DNA from 2 places in the Flavobacterium sp. DG1-102-2 genome. Region 1 is predicted to be linked to the other one. Evidence: riboswitches for the same ligand, from Rfam matches in the RefSeq annotation. Region 1 holds a riboswitch; the other holds the start of a gene.

Region 1 (11,701 bases):
TGGCGCAGAAAAACATGCTGACTGGGTTACTGACGTAAAATCAGACGAGCTTGCAGCACTTGACGAAAGAATTGGTGCAGTTGAGACTATGATGAACGACTCTGACAAAGATGGTGTTCCTGATTATCTTGATGCTGAACCAAACTCTACAGCTGGTGTAGCGGTAGATACTAAAGGAAGAGCTATTGACCGTAACAATAACGGTGTGCCTGATGAACTAGAATCTTACATAGAAAATAAAACTAAAGAAATTGCTGCTGCCGGTGGTTCTGGTACAGATCTTCAGGGGTTAATCAATGGTGGATATGTTAATGTATATTTTGACTTTAATAAAGATATGCCAAACTCATCTTCTACAACGGGTATTAATTTCTTAACTAAGTACTTAAAAGAAAATCCATCTGCTAAAACTGACGTAATTGGTTATGCTGATGAAATTGGAAACAGCGACTATAACAAAGCACTTTCTCAAAGAAGAGCTGAAAACGTTAAGAAGATATTAGTTGATTCTGGTATCGATGCTTCAAGACTTAACATAATTGGCAACGGTGAAGATACATCTGTAAACAAAGACAGTAAACAAGCCCGCCAGGTAGTAAGAAGAGTTACATTTATTATCAAATAAATAACTTTTAACTGCAAAGGTTAGAAAGATATCCCGCTTAGGCGGGATATTTTTTTATATAGTTTTACAAATTGTGCTGCAACAAAGAAAGTCCGGTTATTTAACCGGACTTTTTGTTTAAGACTAACACTAAATATTTTAAACTTCAGCAGTTTTCTTTTCTCTCATAGCTTTTGCAGCGCCTACCATTTGTTTTAGTGCTTTTTTAGTCTCATCCCAATGGCGTGTTTTAAGTCCACAATCTGGATTTACCCAAAGCTGTGAAGATGGTATAAGCGTATCTGCTTTACTGAGCAAATCAACCATTTCACTCTTAGTTGGAACCCTGGGTGAATGAATATCGTACACCCCCGGGCCAATATCGTTCGGATATTTAAAATTTGCAAAAGCATCTAAAAGTTCCATCTGTGAACGGGAACATTCAATGGTAATTACGTCGGCATCCATATCTGCAATATCTTGTATAATATCATTAAACTCAGAATAACACATATGAGTATGTATCTGTGTAGCATCTTCAACTACAGAAGAAGAAACCCTAAAGGCTTTAATAGACCAGTCTAGATATTGAGGCCATTCATCTTTTCGTAGCGGAAGCCCTTCCCTTATAGCAGGTTCATCAATCTGGATTATCTTAATGCCGGCATTTTCAAGATCTGCAACTTCGTCCCGAATGGCCAGTGCAATCTGAAGGCAAGTTTGTGAACGCGGCTGATCATCTCTGACAAAAGACCATTGCAATATTGTAACCGGACCTGTAAGCATCCCTTTTACAGGTTTATCGGTTATGGATTGGGCATATTTAGTCCAGAATACAGTCATCGGCTCCGGCCTGCTTACATCGCCAAATATTACGGGAGGTTTCACACATCTGCTGCCATAACTCTGTACCCAGCCATTTTGGGTAAATACAAAGCCATCAAGTTGTTCTCCAAAATACTCAACCATATCATTTCGCTCAAATTCGCCATGCACCAGCACGTCAAGCCCAACCTCTTCCTGAAAACGTATTGTATCTTCTGTTTCTTTCTTTAAAAGTGCTTCATACTGACTTTTTGTTAATTCATCTTTTTTTACCTTAGCCCTCCAGGAGCGGACTTCTGTAGTTTGCGGAAAAGATCCTATAGTTGTTGTTGGATATAAAGGCAGATTCAGTTCCTGTTCCTGAAATGCCTTACGTATTGTAAAATTATTTTTTCGGCGTGCTGTATCATCGGTAATTGCCGACACCCTATCCTTAACATTATCATCATGAATAAGTGCAGATTTCTTACGCTTAGCATTATCTTCAATGTTGCGCTGCAATGCAACGGCAGCAACAGTTATATTTTCGCTATTGGCAAGCTGCCTTAGTGTTACTACCTCAGTGAGTTTTTGTTTTGCAAACGAAAGCCACGTTTTAATCTCGGTAGTAAGAAAGGCTTCGTTAGTTTCATTCTCAAGATCGCAAGGCACATGTAATAGCGAGCATGACGGCGCAATCAATATCCGGTCTTTACCAATCACTTTTACAGCTTTATCTATTATGCTAAGAGAATTCTTGTAGTCGTTTTTCCAAATATTACGTCCGTCGATTACACCCAATGATAAGCTAAGATTTTCCGGTATAGCAGTAAGAACATCCTGCAATTGTTCAGGGTATCTTACCACGTCTACATGCAATGCACACACCGGCAATGACACAGCCAACGACAAATTGTCCTTTAATCCATCAAAATATGTGGCAACAAGTATCTTTATGTGTGGAAATTCTGCCCTTATACCATCGTAAGTCTTAGCTATGGCATTCTTTTCAGTCTCGTTTATATCCAATGCTAAAAAAGGCTCGTCAAACTGTATCCATTCTGCACCTTCATTAACAAGTTTTCCTATCAGCTCTAGATAAACCGGAAGAAGTTTTTCTAACAATTCGATCCTGTGAAAACCTTCCTCTTTTTCTTTGCCCAATAATAAATAAGATACAGGAGCAATAAGTACGGGCTTACTGGTGATTCCAAATTCTTTTGCTTCAACAAACTCATTAACTGCCTTAAGCGATTTAAGCGTAAAAGATTGATTTTTATAAAACTCAGGCACTATGTAATGATAATTGGTGTCAAACCACTTAGTCATTTCCATGGCCGTAATATCGAATCCATCCTTTTGATATCCTCTTGCCATAGCGAAATAATGATCAAGCTCAGAATTTGATTTGCTTTCTATGATTTCACGATAACGATCAGGTACAGCACCTACTGTTAGTGATAAGTCCAGCACCTGATCATAAAAAGAAAAATCATTAGAAGGAATCAGGTCAATTCCGGATTCCTGCTGTAGTTTCCAGTTTTTTAAACGTAATTCTTTTCCAATCGCAAGTAATTCCTCTGAAGTAATTTTACCTGACCAGTAATTTTCGCAGGCTTTTTTTAATTCTCTGTTGCCACCAATGCGCGGGTAGCCAAGATTGTGCGTTAACATGTCTTTCAACTTTTTAAATGGTTAATAATCATTATAAAGTTCCTTAATGCTTCGCAACGCTACAGGATAGAACAATAGAAAGAAATATGCATAAAAAATGGACATAGTATTCTGATGAATACGCTGTTTGTTATACATCTGTCTGACATTTTGCTTTAGATCGCGAAAGCATTGTCAATCCAAAAAAGGCAGGTCTCCTGACTTGTAACGGTTCTCATCGTCCTTCCCGCTATTGGCAGTGGATGTTCTAAGGATGAAGACCTTCATGTTACTTACAGTTGCGCGACAGTTCGTGATTTGCACACGATTCCCTATTAATCTACAGTTAAGTAAAACCTCTTTTTGGTTGATAAAGTACTAAAAACTTTAGCCATATTCTGGCAATAATTCTACACAAACATACAATTAAAGATTATTAAATTTTAAATATGTAAAATATAAGTATATAATACCGATATATATATTTTGAAAGAATTTTATACCTTTACACTCGATTTTAATCTGCTAAAAAAGAATTTTATACCATGGAACAAATCGATGAAACTGATCTTCAGCTTTTAAAAATACTAAGCAATAACTCTAATTTTACCGTTAAAGAGCTTGCTGCGCAGGTAAACCTCTCTCCATCTCCCGTTTTTGAAAGGGTCAAAAAACTTGAAGCCAATGGTTATATTAAAAAATATGTTGCATTGCTTGATGCCGAAAAACTAGACTATGGTTTTATAGTATTCTGTAACATAAGGCTTAAGCAGCACGAAAAAAGCGTTGGCCATCAGTTTGTTGAAGATATACTTAAAATTGATGAAGTGGCAGAATGTTACAATATATCGGGAGACTATGATTTTTTATTAAAAGTATATGCCAAGAGCATGAAGCACTACCAGGATTTTGTATTCAATAAACTGGGGTCTGTAGAAAGTATTGGGAGCGCGCACAGCACATTTGTAATGTCTGAAATAAAGAATTCCCACAATATAATATTTTAACGAACAGACAGACGCATTTTATAAAACACCTTTCTTTCGGACACCAAAAAAATAAAAATTGTTTCCGCATATTCCATAAAGCCTTTCATCAATAACTTTTACCGAAAACTCTTCAGGCTTTACGCCGTTGAGTTTTTTCAGGCTTTTACCAAGCGTGTTAACAAAATAAACATTACTGTCATCGGATGCATAATACGTGTGGCTCTGATCAAGATGGAAAGTATCAAAACAACCGGGCACCATTTTGAAACTATTTACATCAACATCTTCTTTTACGCCTTTAAAAAAAAGATTATTCTTATCCCTGCCGATGTTCTGCCAGATAATACTAAAACTTTCGGCATCAGCGCCTTCTACAGGTTGAATTAAAAAGAATACACCATTCCCTTCTCGAAGATAGTATTCGTTATATTTTTGAGCGTTGCTATAATCATAAGGCAGTGTTTTGTCATACCAGTAATAGTTGTTACCGTCAAAACCTATGCCTTCTTCACCGTTAATAATTTTAAAGTGTGCAGGATCTGCCCACTCTATAACAGATGGAGTACACATATAACTTGAAACATACACATGCTCCTTATCTTTAAAATAGAACGTTTTATCTCTATAATTGTCGATAAGTTCAAATGATTTATAATCGATAATTTTCCTTAGATTGGTAAAAGTTTTAGAATCATAGTGATAAATATTTTTCTCAGCCAAACTAAAGCCATGCCCTAAATCTTTCATATCGATACTCATTTTATGATTTTCAAATTGCAGGAATAAAATTGTAAAAACAATTTGCTTAAAAAATATTTAACAAAAAAGCTCCAGTTTTCACTGAAGCTTTCTTTTGTGTTCCATAACAGAACTATTCATAGCATTTTTGGTAAACTTATTTGTTACTGATTCCAGCCTCCACCAAGAGCTCTGTAAATATTTACAGTAGCATTCATTTGCTGCATTTTGGTTTCAATAAGGTCAAATCTTGATTCAAGGGCGTCGCGCTGTGTTAAAAGCACTTCCATATAGTCTGCTCTTGTAGATTTGAAAAGGTCATTGGAAATTTCTATAGACTGCGTTAATGCCTCTACTTCTTTAGATTTAAAATCGTAGCTTTTCTCAAGATTACTAATTTTAGCAACCTGATTGGCAACTTCTATATAAGCATTCAATATTGTACGCTCATAGTCATAAACTGCCTGAAGCTGTTTTGCATTAGCCGTAATGTAAGCGGCTTTAATAGCATTTCTATTAATAAGCGGAGCCATTAGGTCGCCGGCTACAGAGTAAAGCAACGACTTTGGTTTTATAAGATATGACGGATCAAAAGCATTATATCCTATCCCCGCAGAAATACTCAGCGAGGGATAAAACCTTGCCTTAGCCACTTTAATGTCTAGTTTAGCCGCTGCAAGCTCAAGTTCTGCCTGTTTGATATCAGGACGATTAGCCAATAGCTGGGATGGTATACCTGCGCTTATAACAGCAGGCATTATATCAAGAAACGGCTGTTTATTCCTTTCTATAGGCTGCGGATATCTTGCAAGCAGGAAGTTGATCCTATTCTCCGTTTCAGTAATCTTCTGCTGAATATCATACTGAAGGCTTTTCGTGTTCAACACCTGAGCTTCAAATCTACGTACTGCTAGTTCTGTAACACGAGCCGCCTGCTTTTGATATTTTACGATTTCAAGGGCATTATTCTGTATCTCTATATTCTGCTTTACAATAGCCAGCTGATTATCCAGAGCCAATAGTTCGTAATATGAATTTGCTACTTCAGCGATCAGGTTGGTAATAACAAAGTTTTTACCTTCTACAGTTGCAAGGTACCTGCTAACAGCTGACTTTTTTGCATTATGAAGCTTATTCCATATATCCAGCTCCCAGTTAGCGTAAGCGCCAATCATGTAGTCCTGTAACGGCTCTGGCATTTCTTTACCCGGCATGATGTCAGTAGTAGCTTCGCTTGCACCTTTGCTTGTGTAGCGCCCTACTTTATCTACACCGGCACCGGCACGTAAACCTATAGATGGCAAGTACTCCCCTTTTCTGGCTCTAACTTCGCTTCTAGCGATTTCTATCTCCTGCAAGGTAATATTCAGTTCCTGATTATTTACAAGTGCAGTGTCAATTAACGCCGTAAGGTATTTATCAGTAAAATACTGTTTCCATTTGATCGTGGCAGAGTTAATAGTATCCTGCGAGGTACTATAACTCGCAGGAACATTTTTATTTTCTGTCTTTTGAACTAAAGAAGGCGTTTTACACCCTGTAAACGTTAATGTTAGGCAGGCAACAGCCGCAAACATAACTGTGTATCTGTTCAATTTCTTATTCATGGTCGTTTTCGTCATGTTTAAAGTTATCTATCTGATGAACAAATCCTTCAGATAGCGAAGTTTCCTCTTCATCGCGTATTAGTTTTCTACCGGCCGCAAGTGAGCCAAATATGTAATATAATCCGGGTACGACAATTACCCCGAAAACTGTTCCGAAAAGCATACCTCCAAGTGCAGTAGCACCAAGTGTCTTGTTACCAATTGCACCTGCACCAGATGCAAGCAATAATGGAATCATACCGGCGATAAACGCGAATGATGTCATAAGAATAGGGCGGAAACGTACTTTTGCTCCTTCTATGGCAGCTTCCAGTATGGTCATTCCCTCCTGGTGCTTGAGCACGGCAAATTCTACAATAAGTACGGCATTCTTACCAAGCAGCCCGACGAGCATGATAAGGCCAATCTGTGCGTAGATATTATTTTGAAGCCCCATTACCTCAAGCAATAGGAATGATCCAAATATACCTACCGGTATTGACAGGATTACTGCAAAAGGAAGAATGAAACTCTCGTATTGTGCTGCAAGTACAAAGAATACAAACAGTAATACAATTCCAAAAATGTAAATTGATTCGTTACCTCTCATAGATTCATCATACGAAAGTCCTTCCCACGCAATGTCATAGCCTTTCGGCAATGTTTTTGCAGCTACTTCCTTAACAGCGCCAATAGCATCTGCAGTTGTATAACCTTTTGCAGGAAGTCCCTGTATTGCTGCAGAGTTATACATATTGTAACGCGTAATCTCATTTGGCCCCTGAGTCTTTTTAAGTTTCATAAACGCCGAGTACGGAACCATTTCTCCCTGATCATTTTTTATGAAAAGGTTAAGTATATCAGAAGGAAGTCTTCTATATTGAGGATCTGACTGAACATAAACTTTAAAGAAACGGTTGAACTTAATAAAACCCTGCTCGTATGTACTACCGATAAGAATATCAAGGTTGTCCATAGCTTTACCTATAGATACACCTTTTTGCATTGCTAGGTTGTTGTCTATAACTAATTCATACTGCGGGTAATTTGCAGCAAAGAAGGTAAACAGACCCGAAAGCTCTTTACGTTTGCCTAATTCAGCCATGAATTTTTTGTTGATCTTATCAAAATCCTGATAATCGGTAGTCGTGTTTTTATCAAGCAAACGCATTGAGAAACCACCTGAAGAACCAAATCCAGGAATGGCCGGCGGCTCAAAATACTCAATTTTTGCCCCAAGACCTTTAGATTTTTCCTCAAGCTCTTCCATGATCTCGGTAACTTTATGTTTCCTGTCATGCCAAGGCTTAAGGTCAATCATACACGTACCTGCATTAGATCCCCTACCTTCTGTCATGATCTCATAACCAGCAAGAGAAGAAACTGATGCTACACCTTCTACCTTTTCACATATCTTCATAAGTTTTTGCGAAACCTGGTTTGTCGTTTCCAGCGTAGATCCCGGAGGTGTTTGTATGATGGCGTAAATAGTACCCTGGTCTTCACTCGGGATAAATCCTGATGGAAGGATCTGGTTTACGTAGAATGTTCCTGCACAAAATGCAATAAGTACTCCAAATGTAACTACCCTCCTGCTAACGATAACCTTTAAAAGTGATACATATTTACCCGTCATTTTATCAAATCCCTTATTAAATTTGTCAAGAGCCTTGGTAAAAAGATTCTTTTTCTTTTCCTGGCCATGATTGTTTTTCAATAACATAGCACACAATACTGGTGTAAGCGTAAGTGCAATAAGTGCAGAAATTACAATTGAACTCGCCATAGTAATAGAGAACTGACGATAGAATGTTCCCACAGGACCAGACATGAAAGATATCGGTACGAATACAGAAACCATTACCGCGGTAATTGCTATAATTGCTCCACTGATTTCACCTAATACTCTTTTAACTGCCATGTAAGGCGATATATGCGGAAACTCTTCGAACTTGGCATGCACCGCCTCGACGACGACAATTGCATCATCTACCACGATACCAATCGCTAATACAAGGGCAAATAATGTTACCATGTTGATTGTTATACCAAAGAACTGGATAACAAAGAATGCCCCTACCAGCGATACCGGAACCGCTAGTATCGGTATCAGCGTAGAACGCCAGTCGCCAAGGAAAATAAATACTACAAGGGCAACAAGAATAAATGCGTCGCGCAGCGTATCCACAACCTGTTCTATAGAGGCATCAAGAAATTTAGATACGTCATAACCAATTTTATAGTCTATTCCCGGAGGGAAACTTTTTTTCATCTCTTCCAGCTTGCCTTTAACCCTTTCGATTACATCACTCGCATTACTACCGTAGTTTTGTTTCAACACGATAGAGGCTGACGGGTGTCCATCAAGGTTAGAGTAGATGTCGAAGAATTCACTACCAAGTTCGGCGCGGCCGATGTCTTTTAAGCGTATAGCCTCACCTTCAGCATTAGCACGTATAATGATGTCATTATATTGCTTAGGATCGTTAAACTGGCCTTTATAAGTAAGAACATATTCAAGAGATTGTGCCTTGATACCTGAACTTTGTCCAATACGTCCCGGACGTCCAATAATACTTTGCTCTCCAAGCGCTTTCATAACTTCTTCCGAAGAAACATTGTAAGCCCTCATGCGCTCAGGATTCAACCATATACGCATTGCATAGGTCCTACTACCTAATATTTGTGATCTTGCTACCCCTTTAATCCTGTTGATTTCAGGAAGCATATTTACACTGGCATAATTAAACAGGTATTTTTCATCCATATCTTTACCTGTAGCATACAAATTGACGTACATCAACATACTTGGCTGGATAGGCGTAATAACTACACCTTCCCTTTGTACAAGTTCCGGCAAAAGGGGCATAACCTGATCGACCCTCGTTTTTACCCTGATTACAGCCTGATTAGGATCGGTACCCGGTTCAAAAATAATTCTTAACGTTGCTTCACCGGCACTGGTTGCGTCTGTAGCCATATATCGCATATCCTGAACACCATTGATGGCATTCTCTAATGTAATAAGGGTAGACTTAACCAATACCTCCGCACTCGCACCAGGGTAAGCAATAAAAATATTTACTGTTGTTGGCGCAATATCGGGAAACTGCGATGTAGGCAGTTTTACGATCGCAAGGGAACCCATAAATACAATCATAATCGAAATTACAATTGCAAACACAGGCCTTTGTATAAATTTACTAAACATGTTTTTTTCTTTTTAAGTTATTTCGATTACTCAGCATATAGCTCTAAATGCGATAAAACATATTCAGGCTTTTGTAGTTTGTACTTGATTTTTTCATTTTCCTGAACAAGACGCAAACCTTCAAGAAGAATTTTATCACCTGTAGATAAGCCATCGCTAATTGCAAAAATATGTGGCAGCTCTGCCGCAATAGTAATCTCTCTCGATTTTACAACACCGTTTTTGTCAACAACATAAACGTATTTCTTATCAAGGACTTCAAAAGTTGCTTTTTGTGGAATAAGGATAGCATTTTTAAGAGGCACAGTCATTTCTACATTACCTGTTTCACCATGTCTCAATAATCCTTTTGGGTTAGGAAAAGTTGCCCTAAAAGCAATATTACCTGTTTCATTGTTAAATTCACCTTCTATAGTCTCAACTACTCCTGGATAATCAAACAATTGGTTATTAGCCATTAACAAGTTTACCTTAGGCTTGCCCTCACTTTGCAGCTTTCCCTTAAAGTCAAGGTACTCAGCCTCAGGTACGTTATAATAAACCCACATTTTACTGTTATCAGAAAGATTAGTAAGAAGATCTCCTTCATCTATAAGGCTGCCTTCCCTTACATGAAAGCGGTCTATAATCCCATCAAATGGTGCTCTTATTTCTGTAAACTGTAAGTGAACTTTCGTCAAAGCTAGCTCTGCTTTAGCTTTGTCATATTTAGCCTTTGCCATTGCAAGCTCATTTGGGGCAACGACATTTCTATCGGCAAGAGATTTTGTATTTTGAACCTCAATTTCAGCGAATTTGGCTTCTGCCTGCGCCCTCTGAAGGTCTGCCTCATATAATTTAGGCATGATTTTGAACAACAGTTGGCCTTTTTTAACAGATTGCCCTTCATCTACATAAATCTTTTCTAAATAACCTCGTTCCTGGGCTCTTAGTTCGATATGTTGAATTGAATGGATTTGCGACACATACTCCTTAGTAATTGATGTGTCTTTTTTTACAGGATTAGTAACCGAGTATTCGGCTTCCTTTTCTTCTGTTTCTTTTTTTGACTGGCAGCTTGTATAAGACAATAATGTACACAAGCCCATTAACATAAGAATTTGCTTCATAATAATTTGCTTTTTAGGGCACTACAATAATTAATTGATTTTTGTTTCTTTAAAGGATGTGTATAGCAATACACGTGCACATCTATTCATTTCAAAGTAATGAACAATGGCAGTAATGTTGAGCGGAAAGTTATCAGTTAATCGATAAAAATATCCTATTTAACGCTGAATCACAGTCGTATAACGCGGAAAATTATATACCACCTGTGAGAAGTAAAATAGGAAATGTTTTTATTAATGGCAGGAATGCCATTGTTTGTGTAGCTTATTATGTCCCTTGCAGAATGGGAAAAAGATAAAAGCGTGAAACACTTATTTATTTCAAGAGACTTTTTTGAAGAACTTGTTTCATCGTCTTCAATCTCATTATCTGAAATAACGACTTTATTGTTTTCTTTAATAGTTGGTGTGCAATTAACGATATGAGTATTGTCGTCAATTAAAGTTACCAGGCTGATATGTTCTGTTGCTTCAAGATTTTTAACAGACTCAGGACACATGTTTGCCTGCGTATGAGCATGGAGGTTACCATACCCGCTAAGCAGGAATATGTACAGCGTTAAAAAAAATCTAAACATCATCTTTATCATTGGGCGCAAAATTACATAATGTTATTATACCTACAAATACTGATTTGTTAAATATTTGCGTATGAGGTTTACAAACATTACTCTCACACTATTTAAAACACGATTAAACAGTGAAAATTTAATCTCACAAAAAGTGTTAACAAACATGATGCCAATGAAAATTAAAATTGTTAAAAATCATATTGAAATTCATTTACAACGTTTGAAGCAGAGTTTATTTCACAAAATTTTTATTTGGGCCCATGTCAATAAATTTTATTTAATCTCTTTTCTTAGGAATATTTCTTATTTTTAATCCCCTTACATAATTTAACCTATCAAAATATTTTTTACGATGAGTACCGAAAAAAATAAGCTTGCAACCGAACAACGTACAGAGTTGCTCGAAAAACTTCATAAACGTTTTATTAGTAACAT
Region 2 (11,701 bases), on a different contig from region 1:
AACTATGAAGATCAGCTTAAAAACCTGAAATGGCTTAAGAACATGGGAGTGCTTACCAAAGAAGAATTTGATGATAAATATGCCGAACTAAAGAACTTTATTTACCTTATCTCTACAATCGGATATAATTGATACTTTAGTATATTTACCTCATTAACCGGTAAATATGAAACCATTACTTACTTATATCTTAGCATTATTAATCGTTGGGCTATTTTATCAATGCAACACCAATGCTACTCTCAAGACGGCTGCAGAAAAAGAATACGGCTTTGAAGCCGATTCAGGCTACATTCTAAAAAAACAGGCAATTGATATACTTGCTCAGGCTGGCTATGAATACTATTCAAATAAAGATCCTAAAGTTAGAGATTCTGTTGATCTCAATGCGGCTGACATCAAATTGACCGATACTATTGGTAAATTTTACAAGTTAAAAAATGGAAATTATCTGGCCTGTATAGAAGATATAATACATACTGACAGACCCGCAGTCAAGGTTTTAACTGAGTTAGATAAATCGGGAAAGGTTTTAAGAAGTGAAGGCTACTTTAGCGGAATGTACTTTTGCTGCTGGATTAATAAATATGAAGGCTTCAGAAAATATGGCTCCTATTTTAGTTTATCAACATGTTCTACCGGTTCTGCCTATTGCTCTGAAAGCACTCATCTTTTCAAAGCTATCACACCGCAGAATTCAGGTATTTACAGTTTTATCTTTTCAGGATGGTGTCCAAGCTTAGAAACCTCATGCCAGCTTACTTCAATAATGGAAATCAAAAACGATACCGTAACTATGCATTATAAAAATGAACAAATTAAAGAAGATGAGGATGGCAAAACTCAAATAATAAAAACCGAAAAATTTGATATAAAATATATTAACCAGGAAAATCAATGGATTGCACTTGACAGTACTAAAATTCGTGAATTCCCAATTTAGTATACTCGATACCAATTAAAATTATGAAATTTCTTTTCCTACTCTTTTTAGCGGCTCCAGCATTTTCACAGGAAGTTTCTAACGACGTTGCGCTTTATAACAGCGCACAGGCTTTACAGGAAGCAACTTATCACACTGAATTACAACACAACTATATTTCAGGAAAGGGAAAAGTAAAAGAAAAAGCTGCGGCTACGGTCAAAGAACTTAATTTGAAAGCTTTTGAATATTATAACAAACTGGTAAAAGAATATCCTGATTCTGACTACTACGCCGACGCACTCTACCAAAAAGGAATGATTGAGTTTTGGTACAAATCAAAATCAGAAGCTAAGGAAAGCTTTACAAAAATTTTATCCCTTCTAAATAACGACTCTTACAAGAATCAGGCTTTAGTAAAACTCGCTACCATTGCAATTGAAGAGAAAAATTATTCTCAGGCGATTGACTATCTTGATGAAAGCAAAAAACATCACAAATTTTACACTTGCGGTAATGAAATAGAAAGAGATAAGTTAGTATTAGAGAGACTTTACATACAGGCAAATAATGGATTGAAAAAATAATACCCACAGAGACTGCTTCGCCAGTTGGCTTATTGCTTGAATCTCAACTCCATTGCATTCCGGTCGACAGACAACACGCATTTAACCAACAAAAAATCCCCAACAGTTACATGATGGGGATTTATCTTAACTAACTCACTCAATTTTATTTTTGTCGCATCATATCCATTATCGGCTTAAGCTGTGCATTGTTAAGGTTAGACTTTTGCAGCAACCCTACCAGCGTCATAACATTCTTAGGGGTCATATCGTCGCCCAGTACGCGTATTACGCCAAAGCCGGTATCTTTGTTGTTAAGGAAAAGCACAAACTCATCTAAGTGTTCGCCCTCCCCTTTTGTATTTACCGAAAAACCGCCGCCGCCAAGGCTCATTTTCATCAGCTCATCATAGTTGTCTGATTTTAAAAGTGTGTTCACTTCTGCCTTTTGAGCATCATAGTCAGCACCATTCTTTTCATTCCTTTTAAAGATAAGGATGTTAAGCTTTTGCATGGATTCAAGTGCCTTGGTTTCTTCATCGGTAAATTTAAGTCCCTCGTTCTTAAGGAATCCGGTGCCTATATCTACGGCCATAAAGTTTTTAGCCTGGCTTTTTTCTACAAAATATTTTTGCAGTGACGGTTTCTGGTCGCACGACACCAATACCAGCATCAGCAGCCCTAACAGATATAAATTACGTTTCATGGTCATTATTTTTTAGATGCCTGTTTAAGTGCAGCACCGCCCGGCAGGTTCATGCGGTCTGTAAGGAACGATATTTCGCTAAGGTCAAAGTTACCGGTAAGCGACATCAGCACTGTGCTGTCTTTAGCGCCACCGCCTTCAATGAACATAAGCATTTCCTTAACCTGAGATGCCTTTGCACCGCTCTTTACATAGATCTTGATGGTCTTGCCACCCTCGTTGATGCGCATAAGCTCTTCAAGCGGGTTAGATTTCAGGTAGCCGGTTACCGTGCTCTTCATTTCGTTTACCACCTTTCCGTTTGTGGTACTGAACACCTTCAGTTTATCAAGTTTCTTGATAAGATCCAGGTACGGCTTGGCCGATTTGTCCTTTGGGTCCATTTTTATGTTGCCCATCAGCTCGAACATCTTTTTGTTCACTATTACCGCATCTACGCCATCCCGTTCAAATTTGTCAAACACTGTATTAGCCTGGGCAAATATAAGTGCCGGTAAAACTGCCAATAGTAATGTGATTATAAACTTTTTCATTTTCGTTGTTTGTTGTGTATTACTTTGTTTCTGTTTTGCGTGTATTATTTAGCGCCTTTTTCGCCCTTGTTTCCTTTAAAGCCTTTAAAATCTTTAATATCCTGAAGGTCTTTAAGATTAATATTTCCTGTAAACGATACCAGCACCGCTGCCTCTTTCTTATCGTCGTTGTCTATAAATATAAGGCCTTCTTTAATGATAGACTCTTCGCTGCCCTGTTTTACATATACCTTGATCTTAGAACCTTTATCGGTAATGCTTACAAGCTCCTGAAGCGGGTTTACTTTAAGGTAGTCTGCTGCAGCATCCTTAAGCTGTTTCTTGTATTTTTTCTCTAAAGTGGTGTATACCTTAACGCTTTCCACATCGCCGGCAAGGTCAAGATAGCTTTTTGTTTTCTCGTCTTTAGCCGAATCTTCAAGGCTGCTGAACATCTTGAACATCTCTTTATTGATGCTTATGCTTTCTATGCCGTCTACATCTTCAAATTTGCTGAAAGCATTGGTTTGTGCAAAGCCAATGAATGGCAAAGCGGCAAGTACTACGGTTGTTATGAATTTTTTCATGACTTTATTTTTTTGATTTTACTTTTTTTGATTGTGATTCTTTAAAAATAACTTTTGTTGATTTATCGTATTCTTTTGCAACATAGTGCACACTGCCCACACCCACGTTTACATTATTAGACAGCATGTTAAGCGCTTTCTGGGTTTCCTGGTAGGCTTCTTCAGGACTGCTGAAAGTGCCAAGGTCGTCAGTCTGCGATGGCTGCTGCGAGTTATATAGTGTAAGCATTCCGCCAAGGAGCGCAACACTTGCCGCCACCGACAGCCATGCACCATAACGTTTTGGTGTTTTAAGTGGCAGCGGTTTGTCAAATCGTTGTTCTTCCTGGCTTGATAAATACCCAAACAAAGGCCTGTATTGCTCCAGTTGCGGCGCCACACCCGGTGAAGAGAAGTAAAGCTTTAAATCCTTTTCTTCGGCAATAGTGGTTTCTCCGTCAAAATATTTATCCAGTAGTCTTTCAATTGTTTGTAATTCCATAGTTGTGTGTTTTTGTGAGTTCTTCCCTTAATGTTTTCCTTGCTCTTGAGAGCGCCACCCTAACGGCGGTCTCGTTCATATCCATAATTTTGGCAATCTCCTCAAATTCATATTGTTCTATGTCCCTCATCTGCAAAATAAGTTTTTGCTGTTCGGGCAGTGTTTCCATTATCTTTTCTACCCAGCCTAAGCTGTCGCGGTCTTCGGCCTGCTGCTGAAGCCCTGCCTGCCTGTCGGTATAGTTGCTGTGCACTATCCTCATCTCAGTAGCCCTTTTAGACTTTAACTGGTCCAGGCAGTAATTTTTTGTCATGGTCATTGCTAAGGCTTCCACACTGCTGTAAGACTCAAGCTTACCTTTGTTGTTCCATAGCTTTACCAAAACTTCCTGCGTAGCATCTTCTGCCTCCTCGGTGCTTACAAGCAACCGTTTAGCCAACCGGAATACCCGGTCTTTAAATGGAGTGATGACTTTCATGAAATCTGACTGATTCATAATCGGCCTGTTGGTTTGTGATTGGTTTATAAAAGGAAGACGAATAGTAACTATTTTTGTTACACAGATATTAAAAATAATTAAATTTACGTTCTTATTACTAAACAAAATTGCCCAATGAAAAAGATTAAACTACTGTTAGCGAGCCTTGTACTGGCCGCTTTTGCATTTCAGGGATGCGAAGATATGGATGATAATGCCGTTCCTGTTAATGATTTTATCTGGAAAGGACTTAATCTTTACTATTTGTGGCAGGAAAATGTGCCTAATCTGGCCGACGACCGTTTTGCAAACCAGGAACAGCTAAATACGTTTTTAGAAGGTTACTCAGGCCCCGAAAGTCTTTTTGAAAGCCTTTTGTACAGAAAATACCCGGATGGAACCAACGCCGACCGTTTTAGTGTTATATTCTCTGACTTTAATGTTTTGGAAAATACGCTTCAGGGCGTTTCTACCAGCAATGGTGTAGACTTTGCCCTTGTATATGCTGACCAAAGCAAAACAAATATCTTTGGCTACGTACGTTACATATTGCCTGATACCGATGCGGCTACTAAAAACATTAAGCGCGGCGACATATTTTATGCCGTAAATGGGACACAGCTTACCGTGAGCAATTATCAGCAATTGTTAGGGCAAAGCTCTTATACGTTAAGCCTTGGCACCTACACCGATGGTGCAGTTGTGCCTACAGGTGTAGATGTTACGCTGGCTAAAACACAGTATGCCGAAAACCCGGTATACAGCGTAAAGGTTGTAGAAAGCGGCAGCAATAAAATAGGCTACCTTATGTATAATGGATTTTACAATACCTATGATGCCGACCTTAACAATGCTTTCGCGGAATTATCGTCTGCCGGAGTGACTGACCTTGTGCTTGACCTTCGTTACAATGGCGGCGGATCTGTAAGTACGGCAACATACCTTGCCAGCATGATAACAGGCCAGTTTAACGGCCAGCTTTTTGCTAAACAGCAATGGAACTCTAAACTACAGGCTTACTATGAAGATAGGAATCCGGCAGCGCTTACTAACCTGTTCTCAGACAAGCTGGGTAATGGATTTACTATAAACCACCTTAACTTGAGCAGGGTCTACATTATTACTACCGAAGCTACAGCATCGGCAAGCGAGTTGGTTATCAACTGCCTTAAGCCCTATATCTCTGTAATACAGATAGGCGAAACAACTGTAGGCAAGAATGTAGGATCGGTTACTTTGTATGACTCGCCTACCTTCTCTAAAAAAGATGTAAACGGCAGCCACCGCTATGCCATGCAGCCAATTGTTATCCGCACCGTAAACAAAGAAGGCTTTGGCGAGTACAGCAGTGGTATAGTGCCAACAATAGAACATAAAGAAGATATAAGCAATATGGGAATTATCGGCGATGCCGCTGAACCTCTTTTTGCAGAAGCCATTGCAAATATTACAGGCACAGGCGGAAGGACTTCAGGCAGATGGGGAACCATCAATAAGCCAAGAGGCTTTAAAGATACCAGGACAATGAAACGTTTTGGTACAGAAATGTACATCAACGAAATGCCCGAAGGTTCGCTGGATCTCGTTAAGCTGCTTCAATAAAAAACAAAAGGCTTCCACTACAAATGGAAGCCTTTTTAGTTAAAAAATAAGCGGAGTCTAAACCTTTATTTTATAACAATTATTAGTCATTAAAGTAGAAACCGTTTGGCCCAACACCTACAGTGTATGTGTTAAGAAGCGCTCCTGAAAGTGAATATGTGTAGGCTTTGCTGTCTGAAGCAAAATCGCCGCCATCAGCTATGTAAATCTTACCATCATTTACATTAAAGCCATACATTGCTCCCCACGGAGAGTCAGAAGTATAAGTTAGTACCTTAGTTACCTGTGTAGCTGCTGTAGCATTTTTATCAAGTGAATATACCGATGTACCGTTAGTAAAGTAAATTTTACCATCTTCAACTGTAAGATGAGAAGAACCTTCAAGATTTTCTGGTAAAGCAATTGTAGCTGCTATCTGATTGTTAGAAAGGTTTATCTTGAAGATATTACTTATACCAAGTACATATAACGTACCGTCTTCTTCGTCAAAAGAGCCAGGAGAATCATCGCCAAGTTCTATAACTTTTTCTGCTGTATTGCTTGAAGTATTAAACACAGTTACAGATGTACCACTTCCGTAGTAACCGTTAGCTATGTATAATTTACCGTTTTCTTCCAGTACTTTTTCAGACCAGTTACCTAAATTAACTTTAGTAGAAGTGTAATCGTTAAGATTAACTACAGTAAGAAAATCGTCATCGCCGGTAGAATAGTCTGCATAGTTAGTAATATAAGCTTTACCGTTTACAACAGCACCATATCTTGGATTATCAAGGTTGGTATCAATCGTAGCGATGCTTCTAAAAGAATAACGGTCTACAATAGTAATTTTATTAGCCTGTCCTGAAATGATAAATACCCTGCTATCATCCATAAACATAGACTGTAAATAAGATCCTGTACCTGTAGCACCCGGATTTTCAAGTTTAAAAATGTCGGCTACAATTGTACCATCTTCTTTAATAAAGCTTACGCTTGCAGTTGATGGGTCACTGTTACCTTCATTAAGTACAAAAGTACCATTGTCATACGTTCCCTGAGGCTTGTTGTTTTCGTTGTCATCGTCACTACAAGATACAAAAAGTAACGAGCCTGCAAATAGAGCTAAAAATAGTCTGGTTAGTTTCATTTATTAAAAATTTAGAGTTAAATACACATTATAATTTCTTCCCGGCAGTGGCCTGCTTGCTACGCTCACGTAATCTTTATTAAATATATTAAGCACCTGGATGCCAAGAGTTGCCACATCTTTTTTGCCAAAGCTGTATTCCAGCCCAACATTACCTACAGTATAGCTGTCTATATTATATAGCGAATTATTGTCTGATCTGGTAAACACTTCCCCATTATAAAGGAACTGGTAGTAAGCACCCAGTTTTTTAAAACTGTAGGATAGTGATGCAGTTGCTTTATGATAAGGCACATAAATAAGCTGTTTACCTGTATCCTCGTTTTCAGATACTGTGTAACCGTAAGTACCGTTTATACCAATCTCGTTATCGCCAAATTTCTTTTTATAATTCAGGATAGCTTCAAGTCCGTATGTTCTTACCCTGTCAGTATTTACAGGCCTCCATACACTGCCTGCCGGAAGCCAGCGCAGCATATCTTTAAGTTTTATGTAATATCCGGTAATGGTAAGCGATACATCTTTATAGGTAAATGCATTGCCTATTTCTCCCTGCCAAGACGATTCGGGCTTAAGGTCAAGGTTGCCTGCGCCTTTCCAGTACAGGTCATTGAAAGTAGGTATCCTGAAATTTTTTGATGCATTAAGCTTAAGCGTGTAGAACTTTGAAAACGCATAGCGAGCTCCGCCCGAAAACAGTACAGGACTCTCGTAGTTAGAAGTAACTTCTTTCCTTACGCCTGCCTCATACGACAATTTCCCTGTCGCCTGATGTTTTATAAGTAAAGTCCCCGCCCCTATCTGTCGGTTTTTACCATCTATATCACTGCCAAAACCTTTGTTCTGCATAAAATCAAATACGGCATTTATCGTAAATCCTTTACCGGCGTTAAAGGCGAGGTCATACTTTCCTATAATGGATTCTACCTTACCGTAGGAATGGTTTGGATTGGCAATGTTGCCAAAATATTTATACTCTTCCTGAAGATAGGCCGCTTTTAGCTTAGATGTAAATTTGCCATACGTTCCCTCCCACTCCAGCATATTGCGGGTATTGGTATCCTGGTATTTTGTACGCACTTCAGACGGGAATATCAGCGAAAAATGCCTTTCGCCGTCAAAGAAATAGCTGTATAGTTTAAGGATGTTATTATCATTCAGCTTATAAGCAGCAGCAACATTTACGCTGTTGTTGTAGTACTGACCATTAAGGTTTTCGCCTTTTCCGTTTACATATTCATAGTTATTATCAGAACTGTTTCGTGTAACGCTTACCGATGCAGAAAATCTATCCGAACCTACGTTTGCTTTATAGTGGTATCCCTGCGTATTGAAACTACCATAATTAACACGCACCGTATTAGTGAATTTAGTGCCAAAGTTAAGGTCATTATTAAGGTGTATGCTTCCGCCTATGGCGCTTGTACCATAAATTACGCTGCCACCGCCTGCCTTTACGCTGATAGAACTAAAATCGCGGGTGTTGATGGTATTAAAATCGGTCTGCCCTAATAACTGCGAATTGATGTTGATACCGTTCCATAATACAGCCGTTTGCTGTGCGGTAGTTCCCCTGAACGATGGCGAAGAGACCATGCCCAGCCCATTTTCTTTAAAGTAAACTACAGAGTTATAATTAAGCAGCGAGGTAAGTGATGAGGCATTTTTGTTGATGACAGAATCGGTAAGCTTTAGCACCGACTGTGATGTGGAGTAATCGCGAAGCTGCGTGTCTGATATAATAACTTCTTTTAGGGCAATAGTATCATTCTGCGCCAATGCAAACTGGCACACCAAGATAAAAAACGGTAAGATGAGTCTTTTCAGTTTCATAATCCGTAAGCCTTTTTTCCCGAAGGCTTGCTAATAGTTACTCCTAAGGCAGGTCTCCTGGCTTGCGTACTGTTGTTTACCTTCCCGATGGCTAAGCCCCAGTGGTTTGTAGTTTACAACAGCCATCCCATTATGACGGGATAAAGCTTACAGTTGCGGGAACAGCTCAGGTGTTAAACCTGATTCCCTTTTAATGTGATGAAAGTAAAAAACATCACAACCTTAAGTGATGCAAATATAGTACTATTGTTGATATATATAATTTATACATTTGCATCTGTTGAATAATTATTATGAGAAACCTGTATTACCTTCTTTTTTTTGTGGCATTCTCAATTTCCGGATGCAAACAGGAAACTGCGCCGGCTGCTGCAAAACACACTAAAACAAAAAATACTATAGCCTATGCAAAAGGCCTGCAGCTCTACCGTTACGACGGCTATACTGTTGTAAAGGTTACCAATCCCTGGCCCGATGCAAAAGAGACATTCACCTATGTAATGCAAAAGAAAAACGGCGTTGTGCCTGATAGTCTTAAGCAGTATACTACAGTACAGGTGCCCCTTAAAACCGTTGTTGTAACCTCTACCACACACATACCCTCGCTGGAAGCACTTGGAGTTCAAAATACGCTTGCAGGTTTCCCGGGGACAAATTTTATTTCGTCTAAAAATACAAGGGCACTTATAGACAGCGGTTGGGTAATTGAGGCAGGTGCCAATGAAAACCTGAATACCGAAGTGATGATAGACCTTGCCCCCGATGCCGTGGTAGGCTTCAGCATAAGCAGCAACAATAAATCGCTTAACGCGCTTGAAAAAAGCGGACTTAAAATACTTTATAATGGCGACTGGACAGAGCAGTCCCCTCTTGGCAAAGCCGAATGGATTAAATTTTTTGGTGCGCTATATGACCAGGAAGACAAAGCCAACAAGCTCTTTACCAATATCGAAAAGAACTATAAAGAGGCACTTACACTCGCACAAAAAGCGACTACAAAACCAACCGTTTTAGGCGGCGCAATGTTTCAGGATCAGTGGTATTTGCCGCAGGGTAAAAGCTGGGCAGCGTTATTCTTAAAAGACGCAAAATCCAACTATCTTTGGGCTGATACTGAGGGCACAGGAAGCCTGAGCCTTTCTTTTGAATCGGTGCTGGACAAGGCAGAAAATGCAGATGTATGGATAGGCCCCGGGCAGTTTGTAACCCTTAAGGATATGGCAGATACCAATCCGCATTATGCACAGTTTAAAGCATTCAAAACTAAAAACGTATATTCGTACAGCAGTAAAAAAGGGCCAACAGGCGGGATACTCTATTTTGAGCTTGCGCCAAACCGCCCCGATTTAGTACTTAAAGACCTTATAAGCATTCTTCATCCTGAATTACTGCCTGGTTATGAAAAACATTTTTTTGAAAAATTAAACTAACAGCCTTGCACAACAAAAAAAGGAACATCGTTATTTTTACTTTTCTGGGCATTGCCTTGCTCTTCCTGTTTTTGGTTAACATAAGCGCAGGGTCGGTTAAGATTCCCCTTAAAGATGTATTCTTAAGCCTAACCGGAGGCGAAGCCTCAAAAAGCACCTGGCAGTATATAGTGCTGAACTATAGGCTGCCCAAAGCGATTACTGCCCTGCTCGTAGGTATGGGATTATCTGTAAGCGGACTGCTAATGCAAACGCTTTTCCGTAATCCGCTTGCAGGACCAGATGTATTGGGTTTAAGTTCGGGCGCAAGCCTTGGTGTGGCGTTTGTTATCCTTGGGGCGGGATTAATGCCTCCTTTCTTAGCACACTTTTTCCTATCCCCTTACGGGATCGTACTGGCATCTACCGCAGGAAGTTTTCTTGTATTACTGGCTGTGTTAGTCGTGTCACAACGCATGCGCGACACAATGGCCATACTAATCATCGGCCTCATGTTCTCCAGTTTTGCAGGGGCAATCGTTAATGTGCTTACCTTCTTCAGCAGTGCCGAAGAACTCCAAAAATATACGTTCTGGACCTTAGGAAGCCTTGGTAACCTTCCTTGGCAGCAAATTATCCTACTTTTTGTTATCTGTATTATAGGCCTGTTGTTGGCAGCAGTCTGCATAAAACCCCTTGATGCGCTGCTTCTTGGCGAACGCTATGCAAAGAGCATGGGTATCAACTTTAGCAGGACACGTATTATCATAATACTTGCTGCCAGCCTGCTTACCGGTACGGCAACAGCATTTACAGGGCCTATCGCCTTCATAGGGCTTGTAGTGCCGCACATTGCCAAATTATTCTTTAAGACCAGCAGCCATGTTATCTTATACGGCGGTACGCTGCTTTTAGGCGCCATTATCCTTTTGGTTTGCGATACTTTTACACAAATACCCGGCAGCCAGTTTGTACTGCCTATAAATGCCATAACATCTATTATAGGTGCGCCGATAGTAATATGGCTGCTTATGCGAAAACAAAAAGCCAACCTATAAGCCATGGCAAACGAGACAATAATATTATCGGCACATAACATGAGCATCGGCTATGCCTCGAAGCATACCCCCGTTGTAATTGCAGATGCAATCGACCTGGCATTCGCTAAAGGCAGCCTTATTGCCCTTATCGGTGCAAACGGGATTGGTAAATCTACACTTCTTCGTACTCTTACAGGAATCCAGCAGCCCCTCGCGGGAGAAGCCCTCCTTAACGGAAAAAATATAACCGCATATACCCAAAAAGAGCTTGCGCAAAACCTTGCCGTGGTTTTAACCGAAAGCCTTCCGCCAAGCAATCTAACCGTGTTTGAACTTGTTGCTCTTGGCAGGCAGCCGTATACCAATTGGCTGGGATCGCTAAGCCCAGACGACCTTGAAAAGGTAAATGAAGCGATTGCATTAACGCAGATAGGAC

Evidence for each region. A riboswitch is a leader RNA that binds a small molecule or an ion and turns the genes downstream of it on or off. The one in region 1 is predicted to bind cobalamin.
Region 2: linked by a shared signal. The riboswitch ahead of R1T16_RS06250 (TonB-dependent receptor plug domain-containing protein) and the one ahead of metE (5-methyltetrahydropteroyltriglutamate--homocysteine S-methyltransferase) in region 1 are both predicted to bind cobalamin.

What each region holds. Positions count from the first base shown of each region.
Region 1 covers NZ_JAWLIK010000001.1:607,125-618,825, forward strand. Annotated here, with positions in the region: gene R1T16_RS02685 (OmpA family protein) at 1-625, shown strand, start outside; gene metE (5-methyltetrahydropteroyltriglutamate--homocysteine S-methyltransferase) at 764-3,082, opposite strand; cobalamin riboswitch at 3,252-3,437, opposite strand; gene R1T16_RS02695 (Lrp/AsnC family transcriptional regulator) at 3,607-4,068, shown strand; gene R1T16_RS02700 (DKNYY domain-containing protein) at 4,087-4,797, opposite strand; gene R1T16_RS02705 (efflux transporter outer membrane subunit) at 4,953-6,395, opposite strand; gene R1T16_RS02710 (efflux RND transporter permease subunit) at 6,388-9,585, opposite strand; gene R1T16_RS02715 (efflux RND transporter periplasmic adaptor subunit) at 9,612-10,694, opposite strand; gene R1T16_RS02720 (hypothetical protein) at 10,865-11,275, opposite strand; gene R1T16_RS02725 (DUF4256 domain-containing protein) at 11,619-11,701, shown strand, end outside.
Region 2 covers NZ_JAWLIK010000003.1:197,945-209,645, reverse strand. Annotated here, with positions in the region: gene R1T16_RS06300 (hypothetical protein) at 1-132, shown strand, start outside; gene R1T16_RS06295 (hypothetical protein) at 167-943, shown strand; gene R1T16_RS06290 (tetratricopeptide repeat protein) at 967-1,509, shown strand; gene R1T16_RS06285 (DUF4252 domain-containing protein) at 1,655-2,194, opposite strand; gene R1T16_RS06280 (DUF4252 domain-containing protein) at 2,200-2,727, opposite strand; gene R1T16_RS06275 (DUF4252 domain-containing protein) at 2,772-3,293, opposite strand; gene R1T16_RS06270 (hypothetical protein) at 3,298-3,774, opposite strand; gene R1T16_RS06265 (sigma-70 family RNA polymerase sigma factor) at 3,755-4,270, opposite strand; gene R1T16_RS06260 (S41 family peptidase) at 4,388-5,854, shown strand; gene R1T16_RS06255 (DUF5074 domain-containing protein) at 5,937-6,983, opposite strand; gene R1T16_RS06250 (TonB-dependent receptor plug domain-containing protein) at 6,987-8,816, opposite strand; cobalamin riboswitch at 8,846-9,056, opposite strand; gene R1T16_RS06245 (ABC transporter substrate-binding protein) at 9,110-10,246, shown strand; gene R1T16_RS06240 (iron ABC transporter permease) at 10,252-11,283, shown strand; gene R1T16_RS06235 (ABC transporter ATP-binding protein) at 11,287-11,701, shown strand, end outside.